4 regions of the Rhizobium sp. AN80A genome follow, and region 1 is predicted to be linked to each of the others. Evidence: riboswitches for the same ligand, from Rfam matches in the RefSeq annotation. Region 1 holds a riboswitch; each other region holds the start of a gene.
What was found. A riboswitch is a leader RNA that binds a small molecule or an ion and turns the genes downstream of it on or off. The one in region 1 is predicted to bind thiamine pyrophosphate.
Positions count from the first base shown of each region.

Region 1 (4,208 bases):
TCGGTCCCGAGATAGAGCATCTCGCCACGCACGCCGCGCAGCGAGGCGGCCTCGCCGATGCGCGCCGCGCCGGTGCAATCGACGAGGTGGTCGAAGTCCTGCTCGTCAGGGAGGGTTTCAAAGAAGACGGCGCCGTGCGCGATCAGCTTTTGCCGCAAGCCAGTCAGCGCCCGGCGTGGATCGAGATGGGCTTCGCGCGGGAAGAACAGTGCTTGCCGGAAGCGACCGGCCAAGGAGGCCTCGAGCGCCGCGATCCGCTCTTCGTCCAGCCACTCATACCCCGTCGTGCGACCGGCGAAGCGCTTGAGCTCCGCCTGGTCACGGGCGGGGGCAAGCACCAATGTGCCGTTCCGTTCGACCTCGCCGGGCACCATCGCCTCCCAGCGGTCGGGCGCATCCTGCCCCTCGCGCAGCACCGCCTCGTCGGCGCTCTCGCGCTCGCACCAGGGCGCCAGCATGCCACCGGCGAGCCATGACGCGGCCGCCGAAAAGCCGGCGTTGGGATCGAAGATCGTGACCTCGGCGCCGCGCGCGACAAGCGCATGGGCAACCGAGAGGCCGGCGACGCCGGCCCCCTTGATGAGGACGCGCATCTCAGCCGGCCACCTGCCCCTCGGCATCAACGGCCATGTAGAGATCGCCGCCGTCGCGATACTTGGCCGCCATGGCGTCCAGCCCCTCCTTCCGCGCCTCGGCGCGGATATCGTGGGAAATCCGCATCGAGCAGAATTTCGGGCCGCACATGGAGCAGAAATGCGCGACCTTGTGCGCCTCCTTCGGCAGCGTCTCGTCGTGAAAGCCGCGGGCGGTTTCCGGGTCCAGCGAGAGATTGAACTGGTCCTCCCAGCGGAACTCGAAGCGGGCGCGCGACAGCGCATCGTCGCGCAGCTGGGCGGCCGGATGCCCCTTGGCGAGATCGGCGGCATGGGCGGCGATCTTGTAGGTGATGACCCCGGTCTTCACGTCGTTGCGATCCGGCAGGCCGAGATGCTCCTTCGGCGTGACGTAGCAGAGCATCGCCGTGCCGAACCAGCCGATCATCGCCGCACCGATGCCGGACGTGATGTGGTCGTATCCCGGCGCGATATCGGTCGTCAGCGGCCCGAGCGTATAGAACGGCGCCTCGCCGCAGACGGCCAACTGCTTGTCCATGTTTTCCTTGATCTTGTGCATCGGCACATGGCCAGGGCCTTCGATCATGACCTGGCAATCCTTGGCCCAGGCGATCTTCGTCAGTTCGCCAAGTGTTTCCAGTTCCGCGAATTGCGCGGCATCGTTGGCGTCGGCGATCGAGCCGGGCCGCAGGCCGTCGCCCAGCGAGAAGGAGACGTCATAGGCGCGGCAGATGTCGCAGATTTCCTCGAAATGCTCGTAGAGGAAGCTCTCGCGGTGGTGATGAAGGCACCACTTGGCCATGATCGAGCCGCCGCGCGAGACGATGCCGGTGACGCGGTTGACCGTCAGCGGGATGTATTGGAGCCGCACGCCGGCATGGATGGTGAAGTAGTCGACGCCCTGTTCGGCCTGCTCGATCAGCGTGTCGCGATAGACCTCCCAGGTCAGGTTCTCGGCGATGCCCTCGACCTTTTCCAGCGCCTGGTAGAGCGGCACCGTGCCGATGGGGAGCGGCGAGTTGCGGATGATCCATTCGCGGATGTTGTGGATGTTGCGGCCGGTCGAGAGGTCCATGACGGTATCGGCGCCCCAGCGCGCCGCCCAGACCATCTTCTCGACCTCTTCGACCATCGAGGAGGTGACGGCGGAGTTGCCGATATTGGCGTTGATCTTCACCAGGAAGTTTCGGCCGATGATCATCGGCTCGGCTTCGGGGTGGTTGATGTTGGCGGGAATGATGGCGCGTCCGGCGGCCACTTCCTGGCGCACGAATTCAGGCGTGACGTGATCGGGAATATGCGCGCCGAAGCTCTCGCCGTCGCGGATCATCGCGTCCGCCTTCGCCTCACGGCCGAGATTTTCGCGGATGGCGATGAATTCCATCTCCGGCGTGATGATGCCGGCGCGGGCATAGGCAAGTTGGGTCACGGTCCTGCCGTCTTTGGCGCGCAGCGGCTGGCGCTTGGCTGGGAATTCCGGCGTCAGGCGATCGCCGCTGGCAAAGCCGTTATCCTCGGGGCGCACCTGCCGGCCGTCATGGGCCTCGACATCGCCACGGGCGAGAACCCAGTCGCGCCGCAATGCGGGCAGACCGCGCTCGATGCTGATGTCGGCGCCTTCGACGGTGTAGATGCCGGACGAATCATAGACCGTGACCGGCGGCTCGCCTGAGGTCGGGTGGACGCTGATCTCGCGCATGGGCACGCGGATATCCGGGTGGATCTCGCCCGGGATATGGATCTTGCGGGAGGCCGGCAGCGGGCCGGTGGTGACTGTGGGGGTGATGGTCTTTGCGGCGATACTCATGGTTTGAGGCTCCAAGTTTTCGATTGGAGACCCAGTCCTCAGCCGGAATGATGAAAAGACGCCGGCATGGAATCCACGCGGGAATCCCGGCCTTCGAGCGCTTGCACCGTCCCTACGCCAGTATGAACTGGATCAGGTTCAACGGGTCACTGCGCACGATAGCAGAATCTCAGCCCCTTGACGGGACACCCCTGGTGAATGACGCAAGGTTATTGCTGACTAACGGTCTGCGTCAAGCCGTGTGTCGGATTATTGGTCTGGACAGCCAAGTCCTCCGTAAACTTGCCTGATATCTCCTAGGTTGTTGGTTCGTACCCCATCAATGCGTACAGCTACTACCAGGCTGATATTCAGGCCGCCCGATATGGGTCGTAACGCGCGTTACGCTTTCCTTGGCCGGGATCGGCTGGTGCGATGCGGTTGAGCTTAATCGGCTCGGTAATAACGGCCGAGACTGCCTGATATTCGAACGGCGCTCAGCCACTTCCCGCGGGACGCGCATCGTCGCTTCCTTGGGAACCCGGTTCGTGCCGTGAATCTCCCATTCCCGGTAGACGGCGTCACGTATTCCATGGCCCGCTTCGCGACGGCCAGGCTCCTCCTCGTGAAGCATGAGCGAGGTGCCGGGCAGGAGGCGACCGAACGCTTTTTTCGGGCGTGGCGGGACAGATGCGCTTTGCCTTCTCCAGTTTCGAGATCTGGCAGTTCGAAAGCGGAATCTGCTCACTTGTACGCTCCGCGTCGATCCTCGAGGAGCGGTATCCAGAGCGCCGGTCCGTACTTATGCGGCGTTGGCGCGAGCAAGATCGAGACTGGCGCTCGTTCCTGACAGTTTCTGACGGAGCGACAGGCTAGACTTTCCGTAGGCGTCTCAAGGACGCTATTATGAAAGGAAAGCCTAATGGTCGCGTTTTCGCCCGACGTCTTTGCCAAGTTCCTAGCTGAAGAGGACGACGCTCCTGTCGTGATGCTGAACCTTCTACGGTTCGTCCCAGATGGCGGCCGTGAACGGCATTTGCAATACCTGAGACTGGCCGAACCCATTCTTGCCCGCTTTGGCGCACGGATCCTATTCCGTGGCGACGGCCTCGACGTTCTGACGACGGGGCAGGTGGAAGGGTGGGACGCGGTGCTGCTAGTGCAGTATCCCCGGCGGACCGCTTTCCGTGAGATGGTGGAAGACGCCGAGTACCAGAAGGCGTTCGAGGTGGGAAAGGCGGCGCTTGCAGATATCGTCCTGCAGCCTCTGCAGATCTCGAAAGGACTTTGAACAACCTAGGCTGCCGCGCCGTAAAGCTGCGGCAGCCCTCATGCGCTTCGCGCGTTCGCACTGGAGGCGTGGCAGGGCTCCTCAAGCGGAAGTGGGTTCTCGATTCAAGATCCTCATCGTCCGTATCTGAGCCGCAAGCGCGAGCATCGCCTTCTACACCGTTTCATCCGACATCTGTTCGATGTTGCTTGCGATGTCCGGGATGACGCTTTCAGCGGCGTCGTCGACGGGTGCGACCTTTGCAGTTTTTACAAGCAGACCCCTCAGCGCCCCGGACGCTGACACTCCCTTTTCGAGAAGCAGACGCCGGTCGGCAGGGGCTAGCGTCTCCACACGGTTCGCCGCTCGTACGAACTCTGAAATCATGTCGGTCGTCACGGTCAAAGGGAGTTCACCTCCGGCATAGGCTTGCCCGCGAACTTGGAAGAGTTGACGTCCCGAGACACTCTGCGAGGAGTGCCTTTCTCCCTGATCGTTTTCGTCACGGAACCGAATCGATGTTCACGCTTTGATCTCG
Region 1 is NZ_JASJPX010000002.1:883,565-887,772, reverse strand. Features, by position in the region: gene thiO (glycine oxidase ThiO) at 1-593, opposite strand, end outside; gene thiC (phosphomethylpyrimidine synthase ThiC) at 595-2,421, opposite strand; TPP riboswitch at 2,513-2,624, opposite strand; gene P3R82_RS10780 (DUF1330 domain-containing protein) at 3,323-3,691, shown strand; gene P3R82_RS10775 (hypothetical protein) at 3,845-4,075, opposite strand.

Region 2 (4,208 bases), on a different contig from region 1:
GCAGCCCGAGAAACAGCACCGCCAGCATGAGAAGCGCGCGATCCGCGATCCGCGCGCCGAACAGGGCGCCATCGGGCCGCCGGATCGTGCGACCCGCGGTCAGCCCCGCATCTCCTGATGCCGGCAAAAGCGACAGGATGCCGAGCACCACCGCCGTCAGCGCGATCTGCAGCAGCGACAGGGCCACCGCGCGACCGGGTTCGAAATCGAAGCGCAGCGACTGGTAGATCGCCACCTCGATCGTGGTCGCCGCCGGTCCTCCGCCAAGCATCAGCACCAGCGTGAAACTGGTGGCGCAGAGCATGAAGATCAGTCCGGCCACGCCAGGGACGACCGAGCGCAGCACCGGCCATTCAATGAAGCGGAAGACGGACACCGGCCGCATGCCGAGCCCGCTCGCCACCAGCCAGTATTCGCCCGGCACCCGCTCCAGCGCCGCCAGCATCAGCCGGCAGGCAAGCGGCAGATTGAAGAAGACATGCGCAAGCAGAATGCCCGACAGACCATAAATGCTGACGGGCTGATCGACGCCCGCCCATGACAGCATCGTGTTGACGACGCCCTGCCGACCCCAGATGCCGATCAGGCCGAGCGCGCCGATCAGCACCGGCAGCCCCATCGGCACCGCCATCAGCCGGATGATCCAGATGCGGCCGATAAATCGCGGTTGCCGCGCCAGCGCCCGCGCAACCGGAATGGCCAGCACGACAGACAGCAGCGTCGAGAGCGCCGCCTGCAGAAGCGTGAAGCGCAGGACACGCAGGATGTATGGATCGGAAAGGATCGACCCCAGAGGCATGCCATCGGTGGAGATCAGCAGCGACAGCGTCGCGACCGTCACGAAGACGAGGATGCCGGCGAGGCTGAGCGCCCCGCCGACCAGCGCATATCGTCTTTCGGACGGCGCAAGAAGCATCAGTTCATGCTCATCAGTTCATGCTCATGGCGGCGAGCCACTCGTCGATCCAGGCCTTGCGGTTCCTGGCAACCTCATCCGAGCTCATCAGGAAGGTCTTCGACGGGTTGACGAGCTTGCCGAAGGCATCCGGCAGCGGCTCAGAGGTCTTGGACACCGGCATCATCCTGTTGTTGGTCGGGATCGTGTCCTGAAAACCGGGCGTGATCATGAACTTCAGGAAGTCCCGCGCCAGCGCCTTGTCCGGCGCGTTCTTCAGGAGACCGGCGACCTCGATCTGGATGTAGTGCCCTTCGGAGAAGGCGGCTGCCTGGTAGCGATCGGTGTTTTCCGAAACCATGTGGTAGGCCGGCGATGTCGTGTAGGAGAGCACCATCGGCGCCTCGCCCTTGGTGAACAGGCCATAGGCCTCCGACCAGCCGGGCGTCACCGTCAGCACGCGCTTCTTGAGCTTCGCCCAGGCGTCCGGCGCCTTGTCGCCATAGACCGACTTCACCCACAAGAGCAGACCGAGGCCCGGCGTCGAGGTACGGGGGTCCTCGATGACGATCTTCTGCGCGGGATCGCCGTCTACCAGCTCCTTCAGGCTCGTCGGCGGCGTCTTGATCGTCTGCGTGTCGTAGATCACGGCGAAGTGGCCGTAGTCATACGGCACGAAGACGTCATCCTTGAAGCCGCCAGGCACCGTCAGCGCGCCGGTATCGACGCCGCTCGCATCGAACAGGCCGGTGGCCTTGGCTTCGGTGATCAGGTTCGTGTCGAGGCCGAGCACGAGATCGGCCTTGGTGCCAGATCCCTCGAGTTTCAGGCGCGACAGCAGCGCCACGCCATCGGCGACGCTGACGAAATTGACGCTGCAGCCGCAGGTCTTCTCGAACGCCGCCTTCACCTTGGGGCCGGGACCCCATTCGGAGGTGAAGCTCTCATAGGTGTAGATGGTGAGCGTCTTGTCGGCGGCCTGGGCCGCCGTTGCCGAAAAGCTCGCCAACAGCACGGCGGCGCCGAGCGCATAGGTCTTGAAATGGGTCATGACACCTCTCCTCTAGGTTCAATGAAGGGGAAAAGGGCGGTGCCTGGTGTCACGCGTCTAATCCCTCCGCCGGTGTTAGCCGGATCAGGTTCCGCGGGTTGGCTTTCGCAAGCCTCTCAGCCAAATATCGCAAGGATACGAGGCACCCCGTTAGAGCGTCGCAAGGTGTATATCCGTAGCCGGCGTCTGGCAAGAGCGGACGTCGGCAAGGTCCGCCGGCTATTCGGCGGCCTCGGCGGTCGCTTTCGCGGGTGCGGCCCCGGCGCGCGGCAATTGCACCGGCTTCAGCATCAGCGCCGCGACCAGCCCGATCAGCGCGATGCCGCAGGAGGTCATGAACAGCGGCACGAAGGCATTGGCATAGGCTTCCGCCACCGCCTGGCGCGCGGCCTCCGGCAGGGCGGCCAGCATCTTCGGCGTCAGCTGTTCGATGTCTGTCACGCCGGGAATGGAGGAGCCGACGCGCGCGAGCTGCGAGCCGATGATCGCGCCGTAGATCGAGATCGCGATCGACGCGCCGCCCATGCGCGACAGGGTCACCGAGCCGGTCGCCGCGCCGATATCGCGCACCGGCGCCGCGTTCTGCACGCCGATGATCGGAACCTGCTGCGCCAGGCCGATGCCGACGCCCTGCAGCGTCATCACCGCGCCGATGAAGACGATCGGCGTGCCGGCGTGAAACTGCGACAGCAGCGCGAAAGCCAGCGCATTGCAGCTGAGGCTGGCGACGGCGAACGGCTTGTAGCGCCCCGTCACCGAAATGATCCGCCCCGCCGAGATCGACCCGCACATCAGGCCGCCTGTGAGCAGGATGAAGAACAGCCCGGCCGCGGACGGAGAAAGACCCGTCGTGGTCTGCAGGAAGAGCGCGAAATAGTTCACCATGCCGATGGCGATGCCGCCGCTCATGATCGACATGATCAGCAGCAGGCTGAAGGTCGAATTGCGAAACAGCGACAGCGGAATGATCGGTTCGGCGGCGCGGCGCTCGACGAACACCCACGACACCAGGAGGACCACGCCGGCGGCGATGATCGCGAGATTGAGCGGTGCGATCAGCGAGCCGAACACCTGCGCGCCATCGGCGGCGAGCACGATGCTTGTCGTCGTCAGCGCCAGGAGAATGGCGCCGGCATAATCGATCGTCGGACGGCGGTTCGGCTTGCGATAGGGAAGCATGACGGCCAGGCCGCCGAGCACCACGACGCCGATCGGGATATTGACGAGGAAGATCGAACGCCAGCCGAAGAGATCGCTCATCGTGCCGCCGAGCACCGGCCCGATGGCGCCCGATGCCATCAGCACGAGGCTGACATAGCTCTGGTACTTGGCGCGCTCGCGCGGCTCGAAAAGATCGGCCGTCACCGCGAAGATCGACACCATCACGCCGCCGCCGCCGAGGCCCTGCAGCAGGCGCGCGGCGATCAGCGTGTTCATCGACACCGCCATCCCGCAAACCGCCGAACCGACGGTGAAGATCAGGATCGCGGCCATCATCACATATTTGCGGCCAAAGAGATCGCCGAGCTTGCCGTAAAGCGGCATCACGGCGCTGACAGCCAGCAGATAGGCCGAGCCGACCCAGCTGAACCGATCGAGTTGCCCGAACTCGCCGACGATCGTCGGAAGCGCCGTGGCGACGATCTGGTTGTCGAGCATGGCCATGAACATGGCGGTCATCAGGAAGAGAAACAGGATGAGCCGGCGACGCGGATCGGTCACCAGCGGCTGCGCGGCGATCTGTACATTCATGGGGGCGATCTTTCAGGTTATGGCGAATTTATGTGACATCAGCACATAAATGTCAATGTCACATAAATGACATCTGCATATTTTCTTGCGCCACGCTTCCTGCTATCGTCCGACACATGAATGAGACCGCAGAAAAAACCCGCGAGCCGGACGCCGCGATCGAGGACATCGTCCATATCGGGCAGAGCATGACCCGTATGCGGGTGATAACGGGGCGGCGCCTGATCGCCCGTCTCGCCATCGCCAAGGTGGCGCCCGATATCGAACTTTCGCATCTCGACGTGCTCGATGCCGTCATGCGCGCCTCCGAGCAGGGGGAGGTCACCGTCGGCACCATAGCCGAAGCCATGCGCATCGATCCCTCGCGCGCCAGCCGGATCGTCGCCGATATGGTGGGCCGGGACGTCCTGCGGCGCGCCGCCTCGCAGCAGGACGCGCGGCGCATCCTCGTGGAGGTCACCCCCTTCGGCCAGCGCCTGCTGGAAGAGCTGAAGGCCCAGAAGCTCGCCA
Region 2 is NZ_JASJPX010000003.1:2,999,557-3,003,764, reverse strand. Features, by position in the region: gene thiP (thiamine/thiamine pyrophosphate ABC transporter permease ThiP) at 1-916, opposite strand, end outside; gene thiB (thiamine ABC transporter substrate binding subunit) at 930-1,946, opposite strand; TPP riboswitch at 1,991-2,106, opposite strand; gene P3R82_RS26445 (MDR family MFS transporter) at 2,166-3,698, opposite strand; gene P3R82_RS26440 (MarR family transcriptional regulator) at 3,815-4,208, shown strand, end outside.
Region 2: linked by a shared signal. The riboswitch ahead of thiB (thiamine ABC transporter substrate binding subunit) and the one ahead of thiC (phosphomethylpyrimidine synthase ThiC) in region 1 are both predicted to bind thiamine pyrophosphate.

Region 3 (4,208 bases), on a different contig from region 1:
TCGTCCAAAGTGCGTGAAAGTGCTGGACCGGGCCATGTCCCGAGCCGACGTCGAGCCTGTCGGCCGCGCCACCGCGCCGGCGAGATACGACTTCGCGGCGGCCACCGCTTGCGGCAGCGCCACGCCGTTGGCGAGCTCCGCCGCCAGCGCGCTCGACAGCGTGCAGCCGGTGCCGTGGGTGTTTGCCGTCGGGATCCTGACGGCCTCGAACCAGGTGAGACCATCTTCCGTTGCCAGCACGTCGGGGCTCTGGTCGCCCCCGAGATGGCCACCTTTCACAAGGACGGCGGCTGGACCCAGCGCGCGCAGCGCCTCGGCCTGCTCGCCCATCTCCCGGCGGCTCTTGGCCACATCGATGCGCAGCAGCGCGGCCGCTTCGGGTAGATTGGGTGTCAGCAGCGTCGCAAGCGGCAACAGCCGGCGCAGAAGGACATCGACGGCGGAGGGATCGAGAAGCTTCGCCCCACCCTTGGCCACCATGACCGGATCGAGCACGATCGGGATATCAGGATGAAGCTGGAGCACGTCGGCGACCGCATCTGCGATTTCGGCACTGGCGATCATGCCGATCTTGACCGCATCGACGCGGACATCCGCGAACACGGCCTGGATCTGATCGGCCACGAAGCCGGGCGGGACAAGGTGAACGCCGGATACGCCCCGCGTGTTCTGCGCGGTCAACGCGGTGAGCGTCGCCATGCCATAGACGCCGCGCGCCGCGAATGCCTTCAGGTCAGCCTGGATGCCGGCGCCGCCGGATGGATCGGAGCCGGCGATGGAGAGAGCATTCCGGATCATCGCGACCTCCCCTGGATAGCCTCTGATAGCTCGCGGGCGGCACCGTGAGGGTCCGATGTTCCACAGATCGCCGAGACGACGGCGATCCCATCGGCGCCGGCGGCAAAAACACCGCTGACATGCGCCAGCTTGAGCCCACCAATCGCGACCGACGGAACCGGGCAGACGGCGGCGAGACGCGCCAGGCCGTCGAACCCGATCGGCGGCTTGTGGTCCGGCTTGGTCTGCGTCGCGAAGACCGGCCCGATACCGGCATAGTCGACCGATGCGGGATCGACAGCCCTCGCCAGGACCTCTGTCTCCACCGACAGGCCGAGGATCATGTCAGGCCCGATCCGCTCGCGCGCGGCGCGCACGACCATATCGTCCTGGCCGACATGCAGCCCATCGGCGCCGATCGCGATGGCCGCATCGACATCATCGTTGACGACAAGCAGTGCACCGGTGCCGGCGAGCGCTTCCTTCAGAACAAGGCCGGTCTCGATCATCCGCGCGGTGGAGGCGGTCTTGTCGCGGAGCTGCACCACGGTGGCGCCACCGTCGACGGCTCGCCTTGCGGTTTCGACCATGCCAATGCCGGCGCAGAGCTCGGGATCGAGGACGAGATAGAGCGATAGATCGATCCTTCTCATAGCATCCGCACCCGTGCATTTTTGTCGACGGCGATGCCGTCGATCGCAGCGAGGGCGTCGAGGAACCGCCAGGAAAATGATCCCGGCCCGTCAGCGACCCGCGCCGCCTCTTCGCCGGCGACGGCGAACAGCGCGAGCGCCGCGACTGTCGCCTCGAACGGCGCATCGGGCCGGCTGGCTGCGAAGGCGCCGACGAGGCATGTCAGCGAGCAGCCGAGCGCCGTCACCTGCGGCATCAGCGATGAGCCGCCCTCGATGCGGCAGCCGCGCGCGCCGTCGGTCACGAAATCGACCTCGCCGGTGACCGCCACGATGGCGTGGTACTTGCTCGCGATTTGGCTTGCCGCAGCTTCGGCCTGTTCCACGGGGTCACGGCTGTCGACGCCATGCCCCCGGCTTTCGCCACCGGCGAGCGCGATGATTTCGGACGCGTTGCCGCGAATGATGGTCGGACGAAGCGCCAACAGGTCCGCGACGGCCCGTTTGCGAAAAGCGGTCGCGTAGTGCGCGACGGGATCGAGAACCCATGGCCTGGCGCTGGCGCCCGCCGATGCGGCGGCGGCGCGCATGCCGTTCATCCAGCTCGGCGAGAGCGTGCCGATGTTAACAGTCAGCGCGCCGGAGATGGCCGCGAACTCGCCGGCCTCTTCCTCGGCATGCACCATGGCGGGCGAAGCGCCGGCTGCCAGCAGCACGTTGGCGGCGATATTCATCGCGACGAAATTGGTGATGCACTGAACGAGCGGCTTTCGCGCGCGCATGGCATCGAGCATAGAACCGGGAGATCTGTCGTCTTTCATCATGCCCCTTTCGGGCGGGGCAAGACGCGGGAACCCTGATAGCAATGCCGAAGGGTCCGAGCGACTCCCTCCGCCAGCATTATCTGGTTCAGGTTCGAAGGGTACTTCTCAGTCTGCCGTCGGCAAACGCCCCTGTCTCTCAATGGCTCTGTTCTGTCAGAGAAGACGATTGCTGTCACGCGTAAAATGATGGCGGCTCAAAGCCGCCGGTCAGGCGCCGTTCTCCTTGATCGCTTCCATTGCAACGAAGGTCGACGTGTTGGCGACGAAGGGAAGACTGGAGATCTTTTCCCCCAGAACGAGGCGATAGTTGGCGATATCGGACGTGCGTATCTTCAGGAGATAGTCGAATGCGCCCGCGATCATGTGGCACTCCTCGACTTCCCGCAGCTTGCGAACCGCGACGTTGAACGCGTTCAGCGCATTCTCCCTGGTATCGGAGAGTTTCACCTCGGTAAACGCCACATGGTTGCGGCCGAGCTTGTTGACGTCGATGATGGCGCGGAAGCCGAGAATATAGCCATCCTCTATCAGCCGCTTGAGCCTGACCTGGCAGGGCGTATTGGAAAGACCCACGCGCTTGGCAAGGTCTGTCACCGACATCCGGCCATCGGCGACGAGCGCGTCGAGTATGCGCTGATCGAATTGGTCGATTTCCCTGATATTTCCGGCGCTCATCACAAGAATTCCCCTCCGCACGAATATTGATTAGCGCGTTAGATAACTAAACGCTCGAAATCAAGTGAAATTGACTTTCTGAAATCTGCTAGCTTCGCGACATTGGCGGATCAGGAGCCCAGCATGACAAACACCACCGACGCGGTAGCGGCCGAAGTCACACTAGAGCAGGCAAACGGCTCTGCAAATCCCTTTGACGGTTTCGCCCCGCCAATCCGCCAGCAGAGCGACCTGCGCCGCGCGATCACGGCCGCCTACCGCACGCCGGAAACGATCTGCGTGCCACGTCTGGTTGAGGCCGCCGCCCTTCCCGATCACGTCAGAAAGGCCGCTGCCGACACCGCCCGCAAGCTGATCGAGGCGTTGCGCGCCAAGCACAAGGGCACCGGCGTCGAGGGACTGGTCCACGAATATTCGCTCTCCAGCCAGGAGGGCATCGCGCTGATGTGTCTGGCCGAGGCGCTGCTGCGCATTCCCGACACGGCCACGCGTGACGCTCTTATCCGCGACAAGATTTCCGAGGGCGACTGGAAGGCGCATCTCGGCGGCGGTCGCTCGCTCTTCGTCAACGCCGCGACCTGGGGCCTCGTCGTCACCGGCAAGCTGACATCGACCGTCGCCGACCGCAGCCTTTCGGCCGCGCTGACCCGGTTGATAGCCCGCTGCGGCGAACCGGTGATCCGCCGGGGTGTCGACATGGCGATGCGGATGATGGGCGAGCAGTTCGTCACCGGCGAGACCATCGACGAAGCTCTTCAGCGGGCGAAGCCGCTCGAGCAGCGCGGCTTCCGCTATTCCTACGACATGCTGGGCGAAGCCGCGACCACGGGCGCCGACGCGAAGCGCTACTACAAGGATTACGAGACCGCGATCCACGCCATCGGCAAGGCGTCTGATCGCCGGGGCATCTACGAAGGGCCGGGTATCTCGATCAAGCTTTCGGCTCTGCATCCACGCTACGCGCGCGCGCAGAGCGCCCGCGTCATGGACGAGTTGCTGCCGAAGGTGAAGGCGCTGGCGCTGATCGCCAAGTCCTACGATATCGGCCTGAACATCGATGCCGAGGAGGCCGATCGCCTCGAACTGTCGCTCGATCTGCTGGAGACGCTCTGTCTCCACCCCGATCTGGAGGGCTGGAACGGCATGGGCTTCGTCGTGCAGGCCTATGGCAAGCGCTGCCCATTCGTGCTGGATTTCATCATCGACCTGGCGCGCCGTGCCGGCCGCCGCATCATGGTGCGCCTTGTGAAGGGCGCTTACTGGGATGCGGAAATCAAGCGCGCGCAGGTCGATGGCCTCG
Region 3 is NZ_JASJPX010000001.1:99,118-103,325, reverse strand. Features, by position in the region: partial or broken gene thiD (bifunctional hydroxymethylpyrimidine kinase/phosphomethylpyrimidine kinase) at 1-798, opposite strand, end outside; gene thiE (thiamine phosphate synthase) at 795-1,430, opposite strand; gene thiM (hydroxyethylthiazole kinase) at 1,427-2,230, opposite strand; TPP riboswitch at 2,279-2,374, opposite strand; gene P3R82_RS00475 (Lrp/AsnC ligand binding domain-containing protein) at 2,441-2,908, opposite strand; gene putA (trifunctional transcriptional regulator/proline dehydrogenase/L-glutamate gamma-semialdehyde dehydrogenase) at 3,032-4,208, shown strand, end outside.
Region 3: linked by a shared signal. The riboswitch ahead of thiM (hydroxyethylthiazole kinase) and the one ahead of thiC (phosphomethylpyrimidine synthase ThiC) in region 1 are both predicted to bind thiamine pyrophosphate.

Region 4 (4,208 bases), on a different contig from region 1:
GTGGGTGGGAATGCTGCTCATGATCAGTTCCTCACCGTGTATCGCAGCGCCCGCGCCTGCATCCAGTTGGTGATCGCCAGCATCACGAAGGCAGTCAGCAACAGGACGGAGGCAATCGCGGCGGCGGCCTGGTAGTCGTATTCCTCGAGCCGGATGAAGACGAGAAGTGCCGTGATCTCCGTCGACATCGGCTGATTGCCGGCGATGAAGATGATGGCGCCGAACTCGCCGAGCGAACGGGCGAAGGATAGAGACACGCCGGCAAGCAGGGCTGGCGTCAGCAAGGGCAGCATGACCTTGCGGAAGATCGTCCAGTCCGAGCCGCCAAGCGACTGCGCCGCCTCTTCGTAGGCCGGGTCGAGATCCTCCAAAACAGGCTGCACGGTGCGAACGATGAAGGGAAGACTGGTGAAGCACATGGCGATCATGATACCGATCGGCGTATAGGCGACCTTGATGCCGACACCTTCAAGCACAGAGCCGAACCAGCCGTTCGCAGCAAACAGCGTCGTGAGAGCGATGCCGGCCACCGCCGTCGGCAGCGCGAACGGCAGATCGACCATCGCATCGACGAGCCGCCAGCCGGGAAAGCGATAGCGCGTCAGCACCCAGGCGAGCGCGAAGCCGAAGAACAGGTTGAATGTCGTGGCGCCGAGCGCCGAAAGCACGGTGACCCGATAGCTTGCGAGCGCGCGCGTGGACGAGACGATGCGCCAGTAATCCTCCAGCCCGAGGCTCGCTGCCTTGAACACCAGCGCCGCCAGAGGCAGAACGACGATGAGGCCGACATAGAGAAGGGTCACTCCCAGCGACAGCCGTAACCCGGGCAGGACATTGCGTCTCAAGCGGTCATTCCCTTATCAATGCAAAGCCGACAAAATTCATCAGGCCGCCGTTCGGGCGTCGCTTGGCGTGACATCCCTCATTCCTGTGCTTGTCACAGGAATCCAGCGACCCGACGTCTGTCGGGTCATATGACTCTTTCAGCCCAAAGACTTGGGCTGACTGGATTCCTGTGACAAGCACAGGAATGAGGGTGGTGGATATAGTGCCCCTGTGAAGAACTAGGTTACCGAACGTTATCGGCTGCCATAGAGCTTGTCGAGGACGCCGCCGGAGGCGAAGTGCTCCTTCTGGATCTTTTCCCAGCCGCCGAACGTATCGTTGACGTTGACAAGGCGGATCGCCGGAAACTGATCCTTGAACTCGCCGGCCACCTTCTCGTTGCGAACGCGATGACCGAACTGCGCGGCGATCCGCTGGCCATCCTCCGTATACAGGAAGTCGAGATAGGATTTCGCAAGCGCCTCGGTGCCATGCTTGGCGGCGACCTTGTCGACCACGGCCACGGGGAATTCCGCAAGCAGGCTGACCGACGGGATCACGCCCTGCACCTTGTCGGAGCCGTACTGCTTCTCGATGCCGCGGGTCTCGGCCTCGAAGGTGATCAGCACGTCGCCGGTCTCGCGCTCGACGAAGGTTGTCGTCGACGCGCGGCCGCCGGTGTCGAAGACCGGCACGTTGTCGAAGATCTTGGTGATGTAGGCTTCGATCTTTCCTTCGTCGCCATTGTAGGCTTCCTTGGCCCAGGCGTAGGCCGCGAGATAGGTGTAGCGCGCGTTGCCCGAGGTCTTCGGGTTCGGGAAGACCGCGCGTACGTCGTCACGGGCGAGATCGCCCCAGTCCTTGATGTTCTTCGGGTTGCCGGCGCGCACGAGGAAAGATGGGAAGGAGTAGAACGGCGAAGCGTTGTTCGGAAACGCCTTGGCCCAATCCTTGGAAACGAAACCGTTCTTCGCGAGGAAATCGATGTCCGTCGACTGGTTGAAGGTAACGACGTCGGCTTCGAGGCCCTCGATGATCGAGCGCGCTTGCTTGGACGTGCCGGCATGCGACTGATCGATCGTAATGCCCGGATTTTGCTTGATGAAGGCTTCGTTCTCGGAAGCGAAAAGCTCGCGCGAAACGTCATAGGATGCGTTGAGAAGCTTTGTCGGCTCCTGGGCATGCGCCTGAACGGAGAAAAGGGCGGCAAGCGCTGTGCCGAGAATCAGAAGGCGGTTCATCTATCGCTCCGGTGTTTCATTGTGCGTTGAAACTAATCTGACAGCGCCCGGATCGCGAGGAACCACTGCCCCCGGTTGCCGACTGGCTTAGAAATTCTGTCCCTTTTTCGCCATATTTCGCGGCGCTTTTACTTCAGGCGATGCGTGAACCATATTATGACCGCTGCCTAAGTTGCTGCTAATAAAATGTTTTCCCGACGGACCCAAGACGATCCTCCCTTAAGGCCATGGTGACAAAGCCCTGCGGGGACATGGCTCTTCGGTCCGCGATATTGCTCTTGCGCTCGTTCAGCCTTTGACGTATCACCCACCCATCACAGGGGTGCTCCGTAATGCCGGGGCTGAGATACGATCGCATGATCGTGGACCCTCAAGCTGATCTGGATAATGCCAGCGGAGCGAGGTAGAGCGATGTTTTCCGGCGCACAGATTTCCCTGTATCCCATGACCGACGATTTCGTCGGTGTCATAACGCGTGCGCTTGCCGCGCTCGATCCCCATCGCGACCGGTTGCGGATCGAGACGGACGACATCTCGACGCTGATCATCGGCACGCCCGACGTCGTCTTCGCCGCCATGCGCGATCTGTTCGCGGCCGCCGCCAGCAGTGGCGAGCATTGCGTACTGCACGCGACCATCTCGCGCGGCTGCCCCGGGGAGCCTGATGATCCGATCTGCCAGACGCCTGAACTGACCGGCCCGATGGCGCCGCTCGACGAGCGGAAGGCACGGGCGCATCAGGCGGTCAAGGACGCAGTCGTTATCGGCCAGGAAGCGGCAGCGCAGTTTTCGCTTTATACGCTCGGGATCGACGGCCACATGGACGAGATCTATGGCTGCATCGACTTCCTGAAGAATTCCGGCGTCTTCGAGAAATCGAAGAACTTCTGCACGAAGCTGCGCGGCGATACCGGTGCCGTATTCTCGACGGTGCACGAGGCGCTGGTGCGCTTCGGCCCGCCGGCGGGCCATGTGACGATCGACCTTACCGTCTCGGCCAACAGCCCTTCGAAGCGCTAAGCGCCGCACCGCGCGCGCCCAAACCGGTTGGTCCCATGTCGACATCACGTCCGCCCGCATGGCAGGTCGTTCGCGACCTGCACCATCACATCCGTACCGGCCTCGGCCGGGCGCTGCCGGCCATCGTGGCCGTCTGCCTTCTGGTGGCAGCCTGGGAGGCCTATGTGCGCCTGTCGGGCATTTCGCCCACGACCCTGCCCGCGCCGTCGCGCGTTCTGGCGCAGACCTTCCAGTCGCGGTGGGCCCTGTTCGACAACGTGGTGCCGACATTGCGCGCCACGCTTGCCGGCTTCGGCTGTTCGCTGGCATTGGCCTTCATCCTGTCGGTGCTGCTCGATTTCTGTCAGCCCCTGCGTCGGGCGCTGTTTCCGCTCTTCATCATCAGCCAGACGCTGCCGCTGGTCGCCATCGCGCCGCTGATCGTGCTGTGGTTCGGCTTCGGCCTGATGCCGAAGATTCTGCTTGTCGCGCTTGTCACCTTCTTTCCGATGCTGGTGGCGCTCTGCCAGGGCTATCAATCGACCGAAGACGAGTTGCAGCAACTGGTCGCCTCGATGGGGGCGCCGCGCTGGAAGCAGTTCCTGCTCGCGCGCCTGCCGTCCGCCTTGCCCTTCTTCTTCGCCGGGCTGCGTATATCCATCACCTACGCCGTGGTCGGCGCGATCTTCGCGGAATATGCCGGCGCCGCCAAAGGGCTCGGCATCTACATGCTGAACGCCAAGAACAACTTTCGGCCCGACCTGGTTCTGGCCGCCGTGCTCGTCAGCGCCGTGCTGACCCTGACGCTCTTCGGCCTCACCGTCATAGCCGAACGCCTGGCCATGCCATGGACGAGACGCGGAAAGGGCGGAACCAGATGAGCGCTCCACGCCTGGAACTCGACCGCGTCACCTGCAGCTACGACGAAACCGCCGTCCTTTCGGATATCTCGTTGACGGTCAGGCCCGGCGAGTTCGTCTCCATTCTCGGGCCGTCGGGATCGGGAAAGTCCACGCTGTTCAAGCTCCTCACCGGCGCACGGCGTCCTGACGGAGGCAGCATGCGCTTCGATGGTCGCGTGCTCGACGGAGCGGTCCGTCCCTTCGCCTTCATGCCGCAGCGCGATGCGCTGATGCCGTGGCG
Region 4 is NZ_JASJPX010000001.1:449,461-453,668, reverse strand. Features, by position in the region: gene cysW (sulfate ABC transporter permease subunit CysW) at 1-21, opposite strand, end outside; gene cysT (sulfate ABC transporter permease subunit CysT) at 24-845, opposite strand; gene cysP (thiosulfate ABC transporter substrate-binding protein CysP) at 1,080-2,066, opposite strand; TPP riboswitch at 2,375-2,485, shown strand; gene P3R82_RS02135 (YkoF family thiamine/hydroxymethylpyrimidine-binding protein) at 2,478-3,086, shown strand; gene P3R82_RS02130 (ABC transporter permease) at 3,122-3,946, shown strand; partial or broken gene P3R82_RS02125 (ABC transporter ATP-binding protein) at 3,943-4,208, shown strand, end outside.
Region 4: linked by a shared signal. The riboswitch ahead of P3R82_RS02135 (YkoF family thiamine/hydroxymethylpyrimidine-binding protein) and the one ahead of thiC (phosphomethylpyrimidine synthase ThiC) in region 1 are both predicted to bind thiamine pyrophosphate.